DNA from 4 places in the Geobacillus sp. B4113_201601 genome. Region 2 is predicted to be linked to each of the others. Evidence: predicted binding sites of a transcription regulator. Region 2 holds the regulator's gene; each other region holds the start of a gene.
The links. The regulator Rex, encoded in region 2, represses fermentation and respiration genes when NADH is low (regulators of the CRP and FNR family bind a similar motif). The targets are predictions, from matches to a motif close to TTGTGAAATATTTCACAA.

Region 1 (3,926 bases), on a different contig from region 2:
TATCGCGTTGTCTAATTTTATCATAATCAATATTGATACGACCTGTCAATCCATTTGTGCCGAAACATCACACAAAAAGGCGATGTTTCCGCACCGATCAAGCGCCAACATGGCGATGTGCGTTTGCCGCCCCCGTTTGTCGCCTTACTGCCCAGCGGTGAATTTCAGCCCTATCATCCCGATGAGAATCAATAATAAAAAGAGGATCCGCGGCGCGTTGACAGGTTCATCCGCTAGTGTGGGCGATCGGCGGCAAACTATGCATGAACGAAAAAATGGTATTTACTCGTTTACGTGCCCATCTTTCAAACCAGCCCAAAACGCAGCAACGATCGACAGGGCGACGATGATCATCGGCGCATACATGAGCAAAAATGTCTCCATCATCCTTTCCCTCCTTCCCATTTTCCTTTCACGTATGCCTTGTTAAACAAAAAGAGACGCATAAGCAAATAAAGTGACGGAATTAACAACAATAGACCGGCAAGAAACGCAACGATCAACGCCATAGCCATCGTCTCATTCGTAAACCCGTCATAAATGGTCAAATACGGGTATAGCAAATACGGATAATGTGAAATGCCATAGGCGTAAAAGGCGAACGCGTATTGAAACAACAACGCAATAAACGCCCAGCCGAATCGCCGTTGCCGCCAAAGGAGCCAAACGGTCATGACAAAAAACAAAAAGGAAATGACCAGCATCCACGCCACGTTCCATAGGTTGGCGTAATGTTCGGGATTATGGTAGCGGAGCTGATAAATAATGAGCAGCGCTGACAACATTGTCGGCCCGCTCCAAAGAAGAGCGTAGCGGCGCAACAGCGCTCGCGCTCGTTCATCCTTGGCCGCGTCCGCATAATACGTTAAGAAAACGGCAGAAATGTAAAGAACGCTCGTCACGCTTAACAGCACAATGCTCCATGACAACGGGCTTGCAAACAGCTTCCCATAATTAAGCGCAACACCTGAAGCGCCTGCCTCTACAAACCCGCCTTCGGAAATCGTCAACACGATAGACAGCGAGGCCGGGATCAACAGCCCTGTCAATCCATAAGCGATTAAATACCAGTTCCGTTCCGTCCCCCCATACGTATGAAACGCGTAGTACGAGCCGCGAATAGCTAACAAAATGATCGAGATGCTCGCCGGGACAAGCAAAATAGAACCGTAATAATACGCCGTTTTCGGAAAAAAGCCGACCATGCCGACAAAGAAAAAGACAAGAAAGACGTTCGTCACTTCCCAGACAGGGGAAAGATAGCGCTGAATGATGCGGTGCAAAAGATGCTGTTTGTTTGCCCAATGACTATAGGCGCTAAAAAACCCAGCCCCGAAATCAATCGAAGCAACGAGAATGTACCCGAACAAAAACAGCCATAACACCGAGATGCCAATGACTTCGAGCGTCATGGCGCCACCTCCCCGTTATTGGCCCGCTCTGCCAGCTCCCGCTCAACCGGGTTGCGGCGGAACATACGGACGAGCACTGTTGCGCTTGCAATCACCAACACGGTATACAAAAGGCAAAACAACACAAGCATCGTATCAACATGCGCAGACGATGTCGCTCCTTCCGCCGTTTTCATATAGCCGCGCAAAATCCACGGCTGCCGCCCGACTTCCGCTAAGTACCATCCCGCCTCAATCGCGACCATCGCCAGTGGCCCTCCCGCCACCAGCAGTCCAAAAAACCATTTTTTCACTGTCCATTTCCAGCGAAACATCGATCCGAGCCAATAAGCGGCTGCGACCACCATTAAAAACACCCCGATCGTGACCATCACATCGAATAAATAATGAATGGATAGCGGCGGACGCTCATCTTCCGGAATATCATTCAACCCAGTCACAACCGCCGCGGGATGGTTATGAGCCAAAATGCTAAGGGCGTATGGAATTTTCAAGGCATATTTCACTTCCCCGTCTTCTCCAAGCGCACCGAACAGGATCAACGGCGCATGGGAGCCCGTTTCAAAATGCCATTCGGCGGCCGCCAGCTTTTCCGGCTGGTATTCGGCTAAAAATTTGCCCGATAAGTCACCAACCAATGCACTGGCTACCGAAAAAATAAACGCCGTTTTCATCGTTAAATGAAGCGCCTTGCGATGATAAATGTGACGATTGCCTTTCCATAAATGCCAAGCGGCGAGCGAAGCAAGCACGAATGCTGACGTCATATACGCCGTCGCCAGCACATGGGCGACTTTCGTCGGCATCGCTGGGTTGAACATCGCCGCGATCGGATCGATGTTGACAAGCTCGCCGTTTTTCACCTCAAACCCTTGCGGCGTATTCATAAAGGCATTCACCATCGTAATAAACATCGCTGATGCCGAAGAGCCGATCGCCACCGGGATAAGCAAAAGCAAATGTTTTTTCTGATTTTCAAACCGATCCCATGTATACAAATAAATACCGAGGAAAATCGCTTCAAAAAAGAAGGCGAACGTCTCCATAAACAGCGGCAAGCTGATCACTTGGCCAGCCAGCTGCATAAAGTTCGGCCATAAAAGCGACAGCTGCAAACCGATCGCGGTTCCTGTCACCACGCCGACCGCTACGGTGATGACAAAGCCGCGCGTCCAGCGGCGAGCGAGCAAAATGTAATGCATATCGTTTTTGCGAATCCCAATCCATTGGGCAATCGCGATCATCAGCGGAACTCCAACACCGATCGTGGCATAAATGATATGAATCGTCAGCGTCAATTCCGTCAAAATACGGCTAAGCAGCACCGGATCGTAGCCGTTCACGATTTATCCCCCCTTACGAAAACAAACGGCCAATCAAGGAAAGCAAGACAACAGCTGCAACAGCAAAGCTAACGAACGCAAGCGTTTTTTCGTGTCGCTTCCACATATCCATCCTCCCGACAAACCATCAATGAATAAAGACTTTGTGATAAGTTTCACAAAAATATCTACTTCTTATTATTTCATAAAATGATGGGCACTGTATGAACTAATTTCGAATAATTTGTGTCGTTTTTCACATATTCATCGTGACAAACAAAAAAGCAGGATGTCCCTGCCTTTCGTCATCACAAATATTTTCGATGCACCGTTTTCCCGTCATACGTAAACAACATCGGCTTTTCCTCCACAACCGTCTCCATATGGACCGGACGGCCCCACAACTGATAAAGGTACGGGAGCACCTTTTCCAAATACTTCAGATCGAGTTCGATCCCTTCATACCAATGTTTTAAATACAACTCGCCGTTGCGCATATAATCGCCGTCATTGACCGTGATATACGGGAATCCGCCGTTGACTCGCATGCTGACGAGTTGATCGCGGATAGGCTCCCAGTTTTTGTCGACGATTTTATATTCTTTTCCTTGTTTCTGGAACAAATACATATCTTCGCGCATGACGAGCTCTTTCGTCAAATAGTTGCGCAGAAACGAAATGTCCGACTCCAGTTCGCGCACTTCAAAAATTTTCGCCCGCCCCGACCCCGGCTTGACGCCGTATTTTTTCATCTCTTCGGTCGGGTTGTTCCAACGCTCTTCAATGTCTTCGAAAATTTTCAACCCTAAATAGTACGGGTTAATGCCGGTGCGCGACGGCTGCACGACGTTGGCGTTCAGTTTCGCAAATTCAATCGCCTCATCGCTCGTCAAGTCCATCTCGCGCAAAATGCGCTGATGCCAATACGTCGCCCAACCTTCGTTTAGCTAAGGTGCTTAGACGATAAAACCTTAATAGTTTTTGTTTTCTCATAATTACCTAAACAATACATTACGTCTAGTGTATGCTCAATTAAATTCTTTAAAACCATATACCAAAAACCCCTAACCTTTAACTAATCAAAAAATCAGTTTTCATATACATGTAACCGAAGAATATATTTCTAAATAAGAGGTAAAGTAAATAATAAATAAAAGAGGGGTATTCAAGATGTCAAGATATAACATCGTTG
Region 2 (3,926 bases):
CCAAGGTTTTTCTCATTGCGAAGTGACATTGCCAAGCCGTGTCTAAGATTAAATCACCAGCCCCCTAGATACACGCCCAACGTATGCCCCAATGCCTCTCGTCCCTTTGGTATCAAGGGATGAGAGGCATTTTGTTTGCCTAGGTCGAACTCGGGTTTCCATCTATACTCGTTTCGCACAGCCGAAGAGGTGAAGGAGGCTGTACACCAATATATTCGTTTTTATAACCACGAACGTTTCCAAAAGAAATTAAACAACCTGAGCCCTTATGAATATAGGACTCAGGCTGCTTAAATGTGCTTTTTTATTCTTGTCTACTTGACAGGGGTCACTTCACCATCGGGACACCTTTTTTTATGATATGCCCATCCGTGCTCCCTTAATCTGTTTCTCGCGAACATCCCCGTCGGCAAGTGGCGATTTTCATCCCCGTCTGGAGGGAAGATCACAACTTGCCCGTGGACCTTTCCCGTGAAAATACCGGACTGACGCGGATTTGCATCCCCGGGTGAAGGGCAGATCGCGCTGCCCATAGATCTTTCCCATGAAAATGCCGGACCGGCGCGAGATTTTCACCCCCGAGTGGAGGGCAGATCGCTGCCTATGGAATTTTTTGTTTGAGAATGGCTTTGGCCGTGCGCCGCTTTACTCGTTGTCTCCTTGCTCCGCCGCTGATCGCGCCTTCCGGTAGCCGATTTTTGCGATCCAAATGCTCCCTTCATACAAAAGCGTGAGCGGAATCATGACGATCACTTGCGACAACACATCGGGCGGCGTGATAATCGCCGCGATAATTAACAGCACCAAATACGCATACTTGCGAACGCGAACAAGAAACTGCGGCGTGATAAGCCCTAAGCGAGTGAAAAACAGCACCACGATCGGCAACTGAAACACAACGCCAAACGGCAGCACAAGCTGAAGCAGAAACTGGAAATATTCGTTAATGCCGATCATTTGCTGGACCCCCAGCTGTTTAGCCAGCTGGTTCATAAATCGAACGACAAATGGAAACAAAACGAAATAAGCGAAGCTGACGCCGCCCAAAAAAAGAACAATCGATGCCGGAATATAGCTTAGCGTTACCTTCCGCTCTTTTTCATACAGACCGGGGCTGACAAACGCCCAAATTTGATACAGCAGCACCGGAGACGTCAGCACGGCGGCAATGACAAAAGCAAACTGAAAGTATACTTTGATCGGATCGGTCAGGCGAAAGGCGTTCATGGTCAGCTGCTTTGTCTCAGCCGTCCGTTGCAAATAGATAATGACATCATCGACGAAAAAGAAGCTCGCCACCAACGCCGCAGCGAAAAAAACGAGCACAATGATCAGCCGCCTTCGCAGTTCACCGAGGTGTTCATACACTGACATCTCTTTGTCATTCATGGTTCCTCATCCCGCCTTATCACCGGTCGGTTTTCGTTTCGTCCTCATCCGCAAGACCCTTGGTGGCGTCTTTGAACTCGCGCAGCGACTCGCCAAACGAACGCCCTAGTTCCGGCAGCTTTTTCGTGCCAAACAACAGCAAAATCAAAACAGCCAGCAATATATATTTCATGAATGATTCTCTCCTTTTGCCGATGGCGATGGATAGTTTTTCAAAAAGTACACAAGCGATTGCAGCTCAATGGCCAAATCGATGTGGTGAACGCGAATATGGTCAGGCACGTTCAGCCGCGCCGGAGTAAAGTTTAAAATTCCTTTAATCCCTTGGGCGACAAGGCGATCGGTCAACGCCTGAGCCGCGGAGGCCGGCACGGTTAAAATAGCGACCGGAATGTCGCCGCGCAGCCGTTCTTCCAGCTCATCGAGATGATAGACGGGCACGCCGCCGACTGTCGTCCCTACTTTTTGCTTATCAACATCGAACGCCATCACAATTTTCGTGTTATTGTTTTTCGAAAAATTATAGTTTAAAAAAGCGGTGCCTAAATTGCCGACTCCAAACAGCGCCACTTCAGTCACTTCATCCTCTTCCAACGTCTGGCGAAAAAACGACAACAAATAATGGACATTATACCCGTATCCTTTTTTGCCGAGCGCGCCAAAATACGAAAAATCGCGGCGGATCGTCGCTGGATCGACTTTCACCGCCTCGCTCAGCTCAGCGGAAGAGACGCGCTGCTTTCCTGATGCATGCAAGTTCTTTAAAAATCGGTAATAAAGCGGCAGCCGCTTAGCCGTCGCTTGCGGAATTTTCGGTTGTTCATTGCTCATTGTCTCATCCCCTAGCTAATCGGTTTTCCGTCGATAATGGCCGGATTTCCCGCCCGTTTTTTCGACCAAATACGTCGGACCGATCGTCATCCCTTTGTCGAGCGCCTTACACATGTCGTATACCGTCAACGCACAAACCGAAACAGCCGTCAGCGCTTCCATTTCCACCCCCGTGCTCCCTTTCGTTTTCACGGTCGCTGTAATGACAAGACGAGGCTCGGTTTCTTCATGCTCCCAAGAAAACGTGAAATCGACGCTCTTTAGCATCAGCGGGTGGCACATCGGGATCAGGTCAGCCGTTTTTTTGGCGGCCATGACCCCTGCCACTTGGGCGACGGCCAGCACATCCCCTTTTTTAATGTCACGGCCTTTGATTTTTTCATAAATTTCTTGGCTGACAGTGACGTTCGTTCGCGCCACCGCGACCCTGACCGTCTCTTCTTTGCCCGTGATATCGACCATCTTCGCGCGTCCCTCTTCATTAAAATGGGTAAACGATGACAAAGCCATCTCCTCCATGTCTACACTATACATGATTTTTCTCCTTCTGTCTTTGACCGTCTGAGCGACATACGTTAAACTATTCCGAGAGGTGAACCGACATGATGATTTTGCAAGTGCGTGGACTCACGAAATATTTTGGCGCTGACCTTATTTTATCGAATATTAAACTAGAAATACAGTCCCGCGACCGCATCGCCCTTGTCGGCCGAAACGGAGCGGGAAAATCGACATTATTAAAAATCATCGCCGGCGAACTATCTTTTGACAGCGGTGAAATCATCAAACCAAACCATCTCAAAATCGGCTATTTGGCACAACAGAGCCGGTTGGAATCATCACGCTCCATTTGGGAGGAAATGCTCGACGTGTTCGCACCGCTTCAAGCGATGGAACAACAGCTGGCTGCGCTCGGCTCTCAGCTTGGCGATCCCGATGTGCTCGCCGATCCCGTCCGCTATGAAAAAACGCTGAAAATGTACGATGAACTGCAAGAGCAGTATAAGGAACAAGGCGGCTATCAATATGAGGCCGACATTCGTTCCGTCTTGCACGGATTGCAATTTTCTTCATACGATTATCAAACAACGCCGGTCTCTTCGTTAAGCGGCGGACAGCGAACACGGCTCGCTCTCGGAAAGCTGCTGTTGTCCAAGCCGGATTTGCTGATTTTAGACGAACCGACCAACCATTTAGACTTGGACACACTCGCTTGGCTGGAACAGTATTTGCAGGCATATCCGGGCGCCCTCTTGCTCGTCTCCCATGACCGATACTTTCTCGACAAAGTTGTCAATCACGTGTACGAGCTGTCCAACGCCAAGCTGCGGACGTACAACGGCAACTACAGCCGCTATCTGGAACTGAAAGCGCAGCAATATGAGCAAGAGCTACAGCGATATGAAAAACAACAGGAAGAAATCGCCCGATTGCAAGAGTTTATTCAGCGCAACATCGCCCGCGCCTCGACGGCCAAGCGGGCGCAAAGCCGGCGCAAACAGCTGGAGAAAATGGAGCGAATGGAACGGCCTGTCGGAGAGGAAAAATCGGCATCATTTTCTTTCACGATCGAACGACCAAGCGGTCAACAAGTGCTCATCGCTGAAGACGTGGCCGTCGGTTACCGGAACGAGCCGGTCATTCGTCATATCAGCTTCCGCATCGCCCGCGGCGAAAGCGTCGCGTTGGTCGGTCCAAACGGCATC
Region 3 (3,926 bases), on a different contig from region 2:
GTAAATCCATTTGATACCAAAGAAGCTGTCCGGTTCTGTATAGTAGTGGGCAAGCAATGCCCCCAACATCGTTTGGACGAAAAAGAGCGCTGACACGATAACAAAATATTTACCTGCTTTCACTTGCGACGGAGTCAGCGGGTGCCGCCGTAAATCGATGACCGGAAATTTCCCTTCGGCATACGCTTCTTGCATGCTTAATTGGTAGCGATGGAATACGTACAAAATGATCCCGATAAACAAAATCAAAATCGTGACGCTCGCACCGCTCCACCATACCGCGGAAAACGACGTCGTATTGCCGGCGTCCTCATAGTACGGCCAGTTGTTCGTATAGGTGATCTCGTCGCCAAGTCTTGATGTACTCGACAACCAAGCGGTCCAGAAGAAAAAGTCGGCAATCTGTCGGATTTGATCGCCATCCCCAACCCAAGCTCGACCTGCTTTTGGCATGTCGCTTTCGTTGATTAATCCTTTTTTCAATCCCCAACCATCGCCATTGGTGAAAACGTCGCGGTAATAGTCGCGCACTTTTTCCAACCCGTAGACTTGCGCATCTGTCAAGACGAGCACATCGGTTACCGGGTTGTAACGGTTTTTCCGCATCTCTTTTATCACTTGTTCACGGATGATCGACTTCTCATCGTCCGTTAAGTCGGCAAACGGTTTGTTATACTGCTCTTTCGCTTTGTAATCTTGCATGCCTTCCGTGTACACTTTCAACGCTTCCGCCGTATAGTCCGGTCCCATATACGACCCATGGCCAAGCACCGTGCCATAATCCATCAATCCGTATTTTTGGAAGACGGCTTGCCCGCCGACGATCGTTTCTTTCGTCATCAGCACTTGGCCGCTTTCACTGCGCACCTCTTTCGGCCTTGGCGCCATTTCTTTAAAGATCCAATACCCGCCGACAAGCAGGACGGTAAAGCTGATCAAAATGGTGAAAATGAGAATTGATTTAAGAAAACTGTTTGTCGTTTGCCGCCCCGGCTGGATGTTGGGGCGAACGGATCGATGAACCTCCATATGAGACAACCTCCTTCTCGTTTGCTCGCCCTCATTGTAACGGGCTGATCGTTTGGCGGTTTGTGAGCCGGGGCAAATGTCAACGATGATTTATATCACAGCTTTTCGGTGTAGGAATTTATACAATGAAAGCAGAATGTGCTGAACGACGCAAGTTTTCAAACAGAGAACCGATCGAGTCCCCGCTTGGCCATTGTTATCATTTTGTCACATTTTCATGTAGGGAGAGAACGCCATGGCGAACCATTGGATGAGAGACCGCTTAAAAGCCGTTCCGTTGTTTCGTGAACTGTCCGATTACGAGCTCGATTCGCTTGTCGCCATTTCCCATGTGCGCGTCTACAAACCGCGGACGTTTGTCTTTATGCAAGGCGACCCGTTAGAGCGCGTCTATTTCATTCATTCCGGCACAGTGAAAATTTACAAAACAGATGTAAGCGGAAAAGAACAAATCGTTTCGATTTTGCAGACAGGGGAAATGTTTCCGCACGCCGGCTTTTTCTTAAAAGGCGCCTACCCGGCTCACGCCGAAGTGATGGAAGAAGCGACATTGATCGCGATCTGCATCCATGATTTTGAACAAGTGCTGATGGCCAGCCCTGAGCTATGCATGAAGCTGTTTCGCGTCATGGGCGAAAAAATTGTTGACTTGCAAAACCGGCTCGAAGCGCAAGTGCTTCATAATACGTACGAACAAATCGTGCTGCTTTTGCTGCGGTTGACGCGGACGAATGCCGTCAAACAAGGGAAGTGGCACCGTCTCACCGCCCATGTGACAAACCGTGAGCTGGCCAATATGATCGGCACCGCCCGCGAAACGGTCAGCCGGACGTTGAGCCAGCTGAAACGGAAAGGGTTGATCCATGTCGACAAACACGGCTTTTATTTGATCGACCAAGAAGGGCTTGAGCAAGAAATCTTTTTCTAATCCCCCTTTGTCTAACATGCAGCTTATCGTGAAAATGGGGATGAATGCCGCCCTTATCCTCAATTGAGAGTCAGATGGCGAGGAAATGACTGTACATCGCACGTTCAGAACAAACCATCTATCGTTTTCGAACCAGCGGCAGACATATCGTATTCCGACCCCGTAGTTGTGAGCTATATCACAACATTCCATAATGAAAATGATTATCATAATAGCAAAAAGGAGGGAATGTGGATGGCCACAACGATTGAACTCGATGTACGCGAAGATTTGCGGCAAAAGCGGGAACCGTTTGAAAAAATTATGAACGCCATCAAGCCGCTGCAGCCGGGCGATACGTTCATTTTACACGCCCCGTTCAAGCCGCTGCCGTTGTTTCCGATTATGAAAGCGAAAGGATTTACGTACGAAGTGGAACAAATTGAAAAAAAACATTGGAAAGTAACGTTTGTGAAGCAGGGGGAATGACCGATGATCCTCGATAACCGCGGACTCGAGCCGCCGCAGCCGATGATGCGGACGCTCGCTGCCCTCGCTAAGCTGAACCTTGGCGAGACGCTGACGATCATTAACGATCGCCGACCGATGTTTTTGTACGAGCAGCTTGACGAGCTGGGCTACCGGCACGAGACGGTCGCACGTGAAGACGGCAGCTTTGAAATTCGGATTACGAAAGGATGAGCGCCATGTTTCCGGCCCGCACCGGAACGGAAACGGACATCGGCCTTCCGTTTTCCTTTATCATTTTCGCCGTGCTGGCGTTCGCCGCATCGCAGCTTGTGCTGCTGGCGGCTGTTCCCGCAATGAGCGGCGGCGCGTTCCGACTGCCGCTCGTGTGGGCGGCGGCCCATTTGGCCCTGCTTGGTTTCGCCTTAATGGCGGCGATGGGAGCGATGTACCAGCTCGTTCCGGTCGCCTTTTTGACACCGATTTGGAACGAGCGGCTCGGTTTTTGGCAGTTTGCGATCACCGCTTTCGGCATCGTCGCCTTTGCCGCCAGTTTCGTGTTTACGCCAAACCAAGCGTTTCTCCCTAGCTTGCTTGTGCTGTTCGGCATCGTGCTGTTTGTCTGGCAAATGGCGATGACATTAAAGCAACAAAAAAACAAAACGATCATGACGCTGTTTGTCGCGACTTCCTTGTTGTTTTTGCTGTTGACGGGCGCCGCCGGGGCGTTGCTTGCCTTTCACTTTTTCGCCGCCACAGGCGCCAACAGTCATGAAACGGTGTTCGGCCTGCATGTGCTGTTTGGGCTGTGCGGCTGGTTTACCCTGCTCATTATGGGCTTTTCGTATAAAATGGCGCCGATGTTTTCCCTCGCCCACGGCTTTTCGATGCGGCCGGCGCGCTACGTCTATGCACTGTATACGAGCGGAATTGCGGTGGGGCTGATCAGCCTGTTCCTGCCGGGCCGGACATGGCTAGCGGTCGGCTCCTCTTTGCTGGCGGCTGGATTCGCTCTTTTCACTTGGCACATCTATGCGATTTTGCAAAAGCGGATGAAAAAGGCGCTCGATCGCCCGTTTCGATTTTCGTTATCGGCCATCGTCATCGGCCTTGGGCTGCACATTGCCGCCTTCGCCTCCGTCGTTGTCGGCAGCGGACGGCTGCTTGGCATCATTATTTATCTATTCATTGTTGGCTGGATTCTCTTCAGCATCGTCGGCTATTTGTTCAAAATTGTGCCGTTTTTATGGTGGACCCATCGCTATAGCGAAAAAGTCGGTCAAGAAAATGTGCCGACGTTAAAACAAATGATGAATGAACGGTTGATCACCGTTCAGTGTCTTCTGTTCACTGTCGCCTTGGTGCTCGCCGCGGCGGCGCTTTTGTTCACCAACACTACGCTGTTTGCCGCCTTCCAAACGCTATTTGCTGGACTCAGCATCTTGTTTGCCGGCACGATTTTAGCGGTCTTGCGCAAATAACGACATCGGCCACCAGCGGCCCGGCGCATCGATGAAGGCGC
Region 4 (3,926 bases), on a different contig from region 2:
AAGCTGCTTGATGCCGGTGAACGACGGATGGGTTCGCTTCTTGACGGCGCCCGCGTCCGCTATGTTGACGCCCAACCGCTTGCCGCCGATGAAACCGTATGGCGCAATGTCAATACCGAGGAAGAGTATCGATAAGATGGGAGGATCCATCTTTTGCTGATCGGAAGAGCGATCCTTGACCACCCGGCTCTTCACCACCCAATGTACTTGATACAGAAAGACGCTCATGATGAAAAATGATTTTGCCTGTCCAATAGCGTTCCATCGTCGTCAATAAAAGGTCAATGCTGAAACGGCAACAGTGCGAAAAAAGAGCCGAACGACCTCGGCTCTTTTGCGTTATTGGACTGGAGATTGGTTTTGATCCATTTCCTTCGCCAACTCTGCCACTTCGGCGACAGTCAGCCCCGTTCGTTTCGCGACTTCGTGAATCGGCAGGACGTCAAGCAAGTTTTTCGCGATTTCGATGGCTTTCTGTTTTTCCGCTTGTTTGACCGCTTTCTCTTTTTCCTGTTCTAGATCTTCTACGAGTAAACGAAAAACTTTATTCATTTTCATCCACTCTTTTCTTCTAACCTTATCGTATTTCATAAAGATTGGCAAAGTTTAGGAAAATATTGCTTTTGCCTTTTTTTATATCATTTAGATGAATGAAACTCTCTTCCCTTGGATTGTTGTTAATTAACAAGAAAGACCGCTCTTTGCTAGATGAAATGATTTCTTTTGGAATAGGGATGATAAAATCCTGATCTTTTGGTTGTTCAAACGTATAAGAACGAGATTGTTTTCCTGTTACTCCATATATATTTCCTTCCATATCAAAAAACATGATCTCCTCTACCATGTTGTGGGGACTTTGATCAATTCGAACATACCGTGCTTTATTAGCCTCTTCTACCTCTAAAGGAGTGAAACGATCATTTAACAAAACAACAGATGGCAGACCAAACTTGTTGCTTTTACTGGGTTCCTTCTTAAATATCTTTTGAACATGATCCAATTTTATATGTGATGATATTTCAGAGAAATCATTTTTATTTCTTTTACTCACTAATACCTTCGTTACAGGTATGTTTTCCGTAAAAAATCGTTTTTGATCTTTATCAATTAAAATAGGCAAATACTCACTAAAATCATAATTATTTGATACTTGAACACGAATCGGAATTTTTAAGGATCCGTTTCCTTTCATATGAATATCATAATACGTATATTTTTTGTTGTTAATCAAAAATTCGGTAAATTTTTGATTATGGAAAATAAACAGTCGAAAGTGACGATCTCTATCTTTTAGACTATCAATGATAAAGTTGAACGTGAATTGTTTCATTCCAGATTGTAAAGAAATAATATCAACCGATTCATTATCAATCATCCACTTTTTTTTCAGTTTCGAATCAACTGTAAATGAAGTTGCGGTATCAGGAATAAATCCAAGCTGTTCCTGCGCATTATTGGGTATAATAAAATGCTCATTTTCATGGAAAGAGATAGTATCACTTGTATGCAAGGGTTGTCTCTTTTCTTTTTTTAAAAAATTATTGCATCCTGAAAACAGTAATACAGAAAGCATGATGAGTGCTATAATGAAATAGCTTTTTTTTCGGTTCATTTTGTCATTTTCCACCTTCCGTTTTTCACCTTGATGAAAAAGCTCAAAATGTCAAAGCATTTTGAGCTTTTGGTTTTTTTATTAAAATCTTATACTATCTCCTGTATCAGCCATATAAATATTAGTAGAAGTTGATAATGTGTGATGGGAAGTAGCTCGATATTCCCATCCAGAAGGAATACTTACTGGATAATGAGAAACTGTTGCTGTATCAGTAGTTTTTCCTAACCCAGTATCTTGCTTAGTACCTAGAGAGTTTCCATTAAGCATTAACGTCGTAGTCACTCCATGAGATGAAAGAGTAACTTTACTCGTCGTTTTTCCAACAGCCTTTACTTCACTAACAGGATACGCATTTGGAGAAATTCCTTTAATCGACGAGGATGCCGAAGATTCTGAAACATAAATATACGTGGAGCCTGTCCCTACTGTGGATATAGAGATTGATCCTTGAGCCGTCACTTTTCCGGTTTCTACTACTGCTTTCAAGTTTGCTTCATTGCTATAATGGATGGCATTTTCCTACAATTTTGAAACACTGTCTTTATTCTCTTCTGCAAAAACTCCTCCTGAAGAAAAAGAAATCAAAGAAGCGGACAAGGCTGTGGCAAGTCCGAATTTAAAAAATTTCATTTTCTTCATTTCCTATCCCCCATTTCTCATTTTTTGCAATTTTATTATAAATTATTAAAAATAAACTTTCAACACCAGTGTATGTGCTCATGGATTCCTAGTATCCGTCCTAAGCGCTTATCGAAGCCTGTCTGAACCGCCGTTGGCTGTAGATGTGATGGATATCACATAACGCGTCCAGCCATTGCGGTACAATGGAGGCCAAGGAGGGAATGGGATGCGCGATTTCAATGAAAATCCGTTTATTGTGATTTGGGAATTGACCAGGGCGTGTCAATTAAAATGCCTTCATTGCCGCGCCGAGGCACAATATCACCGCGACCCGCGCGAGTTGACGTTTGAGGAAGGGAAAAAGCTCATTGACGAGATTTACGATATGGATCAGCCGATGCTCGTTTTTACCGGCGGTGATCCGCTCATGCGGCCGGATGTGTACGATTTGGCGAAATATGCGATCGATAAAGGGTTGCGCGTGTCAATGACGCCAAGCGCGACGCCTAACGTGACGAAAGAGGCGATCCGCAAGGCGAAAGAAGTCGGCTTGGCGCGCTGGGCGTTCAGCCTTGACGGACCGAACGCCGAGATTCACGACCATTTCCGCGGCACGAGCGGCTCGTTTGCTTTGACGATCCGTGCGATTCAATACTTGCATGAGCTCGACATTCCCGTGCAAATCAACACCGTCATTTCGCGGTACAACGTTCATGTGCTTGATGAAATGGCGGAATTGGTTGAGAAGCTGAAATGCGTTCTTTGGAGCGTCTTTTTCCTCGTCCCGACCGGAAGAGGAAAAGAATCGGACATGATTTCCCCCGTCGAGCATGAGCGAGTGTTCCGCTGGCTGTATGAGACGAGCAAACGCGTTCCGTTTGACATTAAAACGACGGCCGCCCAGCATTACCGCCGCGTTGTGCTGCAGGCGAAAATGCGCGAAGGAAAAACGGCGAACAACGGCATTCACTACGAAGATGTCTTGAATAAAGGATTAACTGGGCAAGTCGACGGGCTTGGCCGCGCGCCGAGAGGGGTGAATGACGGCAACGGCTTCATCTTTATTTCCCATATTGGCGACGTTTATCCAAGCGGGCTGTTGCCGGTCAAAGCCGGGAACATCCGGGAAACGCCGCTGGCCGACATTTACCGGCATTCGCCGATTTTCCAAGACTTGCGCAATCCGGACAAATACAAAGGAAAATGCGGCGTCTGCGAATTTCGCCACGTGTGCGGCGGCTCGCGTTCACGCGCTTACGCCGTAACGGGCGACTATTTGGAAAGCGAACCGTACTGCATCTATATTCCGAAGGCGCTGCGAAACAAAGGAACAAATTGTTGCTAGGCCAACGATTGATCAACATCACATTTGGATGTTAGGTTGTCTTTCTCTTTTCGAAGGGAGCACCCGCTTTGTTTATGTTTGATTTTGCGCTTGACAAAGAAAGACATTCATTATCCAAGAATGAACGAATTGTCATGGTCACACTTGGGCTGGTTGAGCGCTGACACTCGATTAGCACTACAGGTTAGGTATAAATAATCACTAGACACGTTGTAAAAAATGGTAATAAAACGGTTCATCACCAAAAGATGTACTTGATTTTTACGTTAAAATGTGATAGAGGTCTCTAGACAGACACGCAAAGTAAAACGCTGGATATTTCGATACCCATATCCTCGCCTTTTG

Region 1: a site for Rex is predicted at 2,899-2,916, ahead of B4113_RS05390 (cytochrome ubiquinol oxidase subunit I). Genes of this name have one in related genera too.
Region 3: a site for Rex is predicted at 2,124-2,141, ahead of B4113_RS04730 (DUF2249 domain-containing protein). Genes of this name have one in related genera too.
Region 4: a site for Rex is predicted at 2,398-2,415, ahead of B4113_RS04675 (TIGR04053 family radical SAM/SPASM domain-containing protein). Genes of this name have one in related genera too.

The regions. Positions count from the first base shown of each region.
Region 1 is NZ_LQYX01000035.1:174,554-178,479, forward strand. Features, by position in the region: gene B4113_RS05385 (cytochrome d ubiquinol oxidase subunit II) at 384-1,412, opposite strand; gene B4113_RS05390 (cytochrome ubiquinol oxidase subunit I) at 1,409-2,755, opposite strand; partial or broken gene B4113_RS05395 (SpoVR family protein) at 3,043-3,681, opposite strand; gene B4113_RS05400 (hypothetical protein) at 3,905-3,926, shown strand, end outside.
Region 2 is NZ_LQYX01000080.1:4,619-8,544, forward strand. Features, by position in the region: gene B4113_RS21205 (IS3 family transposase) at 136-294, shown strand; gene tatC (twin-arginine translocase subunit TatC) at 646-1,389, opposite strand; gene tatA (twin-arginine translocase TatA/TatE family subunit) at 1,409-1,561, opposite strand; gene B4113_RS11220 (redox-sensing transcriptional repressor Rex) at 1,558-2,220, opposite strand; gene moaC (cyclic pyranopterin monophosphate synthase MoaC) at 2,236-2,724, opposite strand; gene B4113_RS11230 (ABC-F family ATP-binding cassette domain-containing protein) at 2,823-3,926, shown strand, end outside.
Region 3 is NZ_LQYX01000035.1:38,263-42,188, forward strand. Features, by position in the region: gene B4113_RS04720 (nitric-oxide reductase large subunit) at 1-1,029, opposite strand, end outside; gene B4113_RS04725 (Crp/Fnr family transcriptional regulator) at 1,265-1,957, shown strand; gene B4113_RS04730 (DUF2249 domain-containing protein) at 2,192-2,425, shown strand; gene B4113_RS04735 (DUF2249 domain-containing protein) at 2,429-2,638, shown strand; gene B4113_RS04740 (hypothetical protein) at 2,635-3,885, shown strand.
Region 4 is NZ_LQYX01000035.1:26,969-30,894, reverse strand. Features, by position in the region: gene B4113_RS04690 (molybdenum cofactor guanylyltransferase) at 1-135, shown strand, start outside; partial or broken gene B4113_RS04685 (transcriptional regulator) at 340-567, opposite strand; gene B4113_RS04680 (hypothetical protein) at 578-1,627, opposite strand; gene B4113_RS19405 (hypothetical protein) at 1,694-2,101, opposite strand; gene B4113_RS04675 (TIGR04053 family radical SAM/SPASM domain-containing protein) at 2,463-3,581, shown strand; partial or broken gene B4113_RS04670 (ISL3 family transposase) at 3,848-3,926, opposite strand, start outside.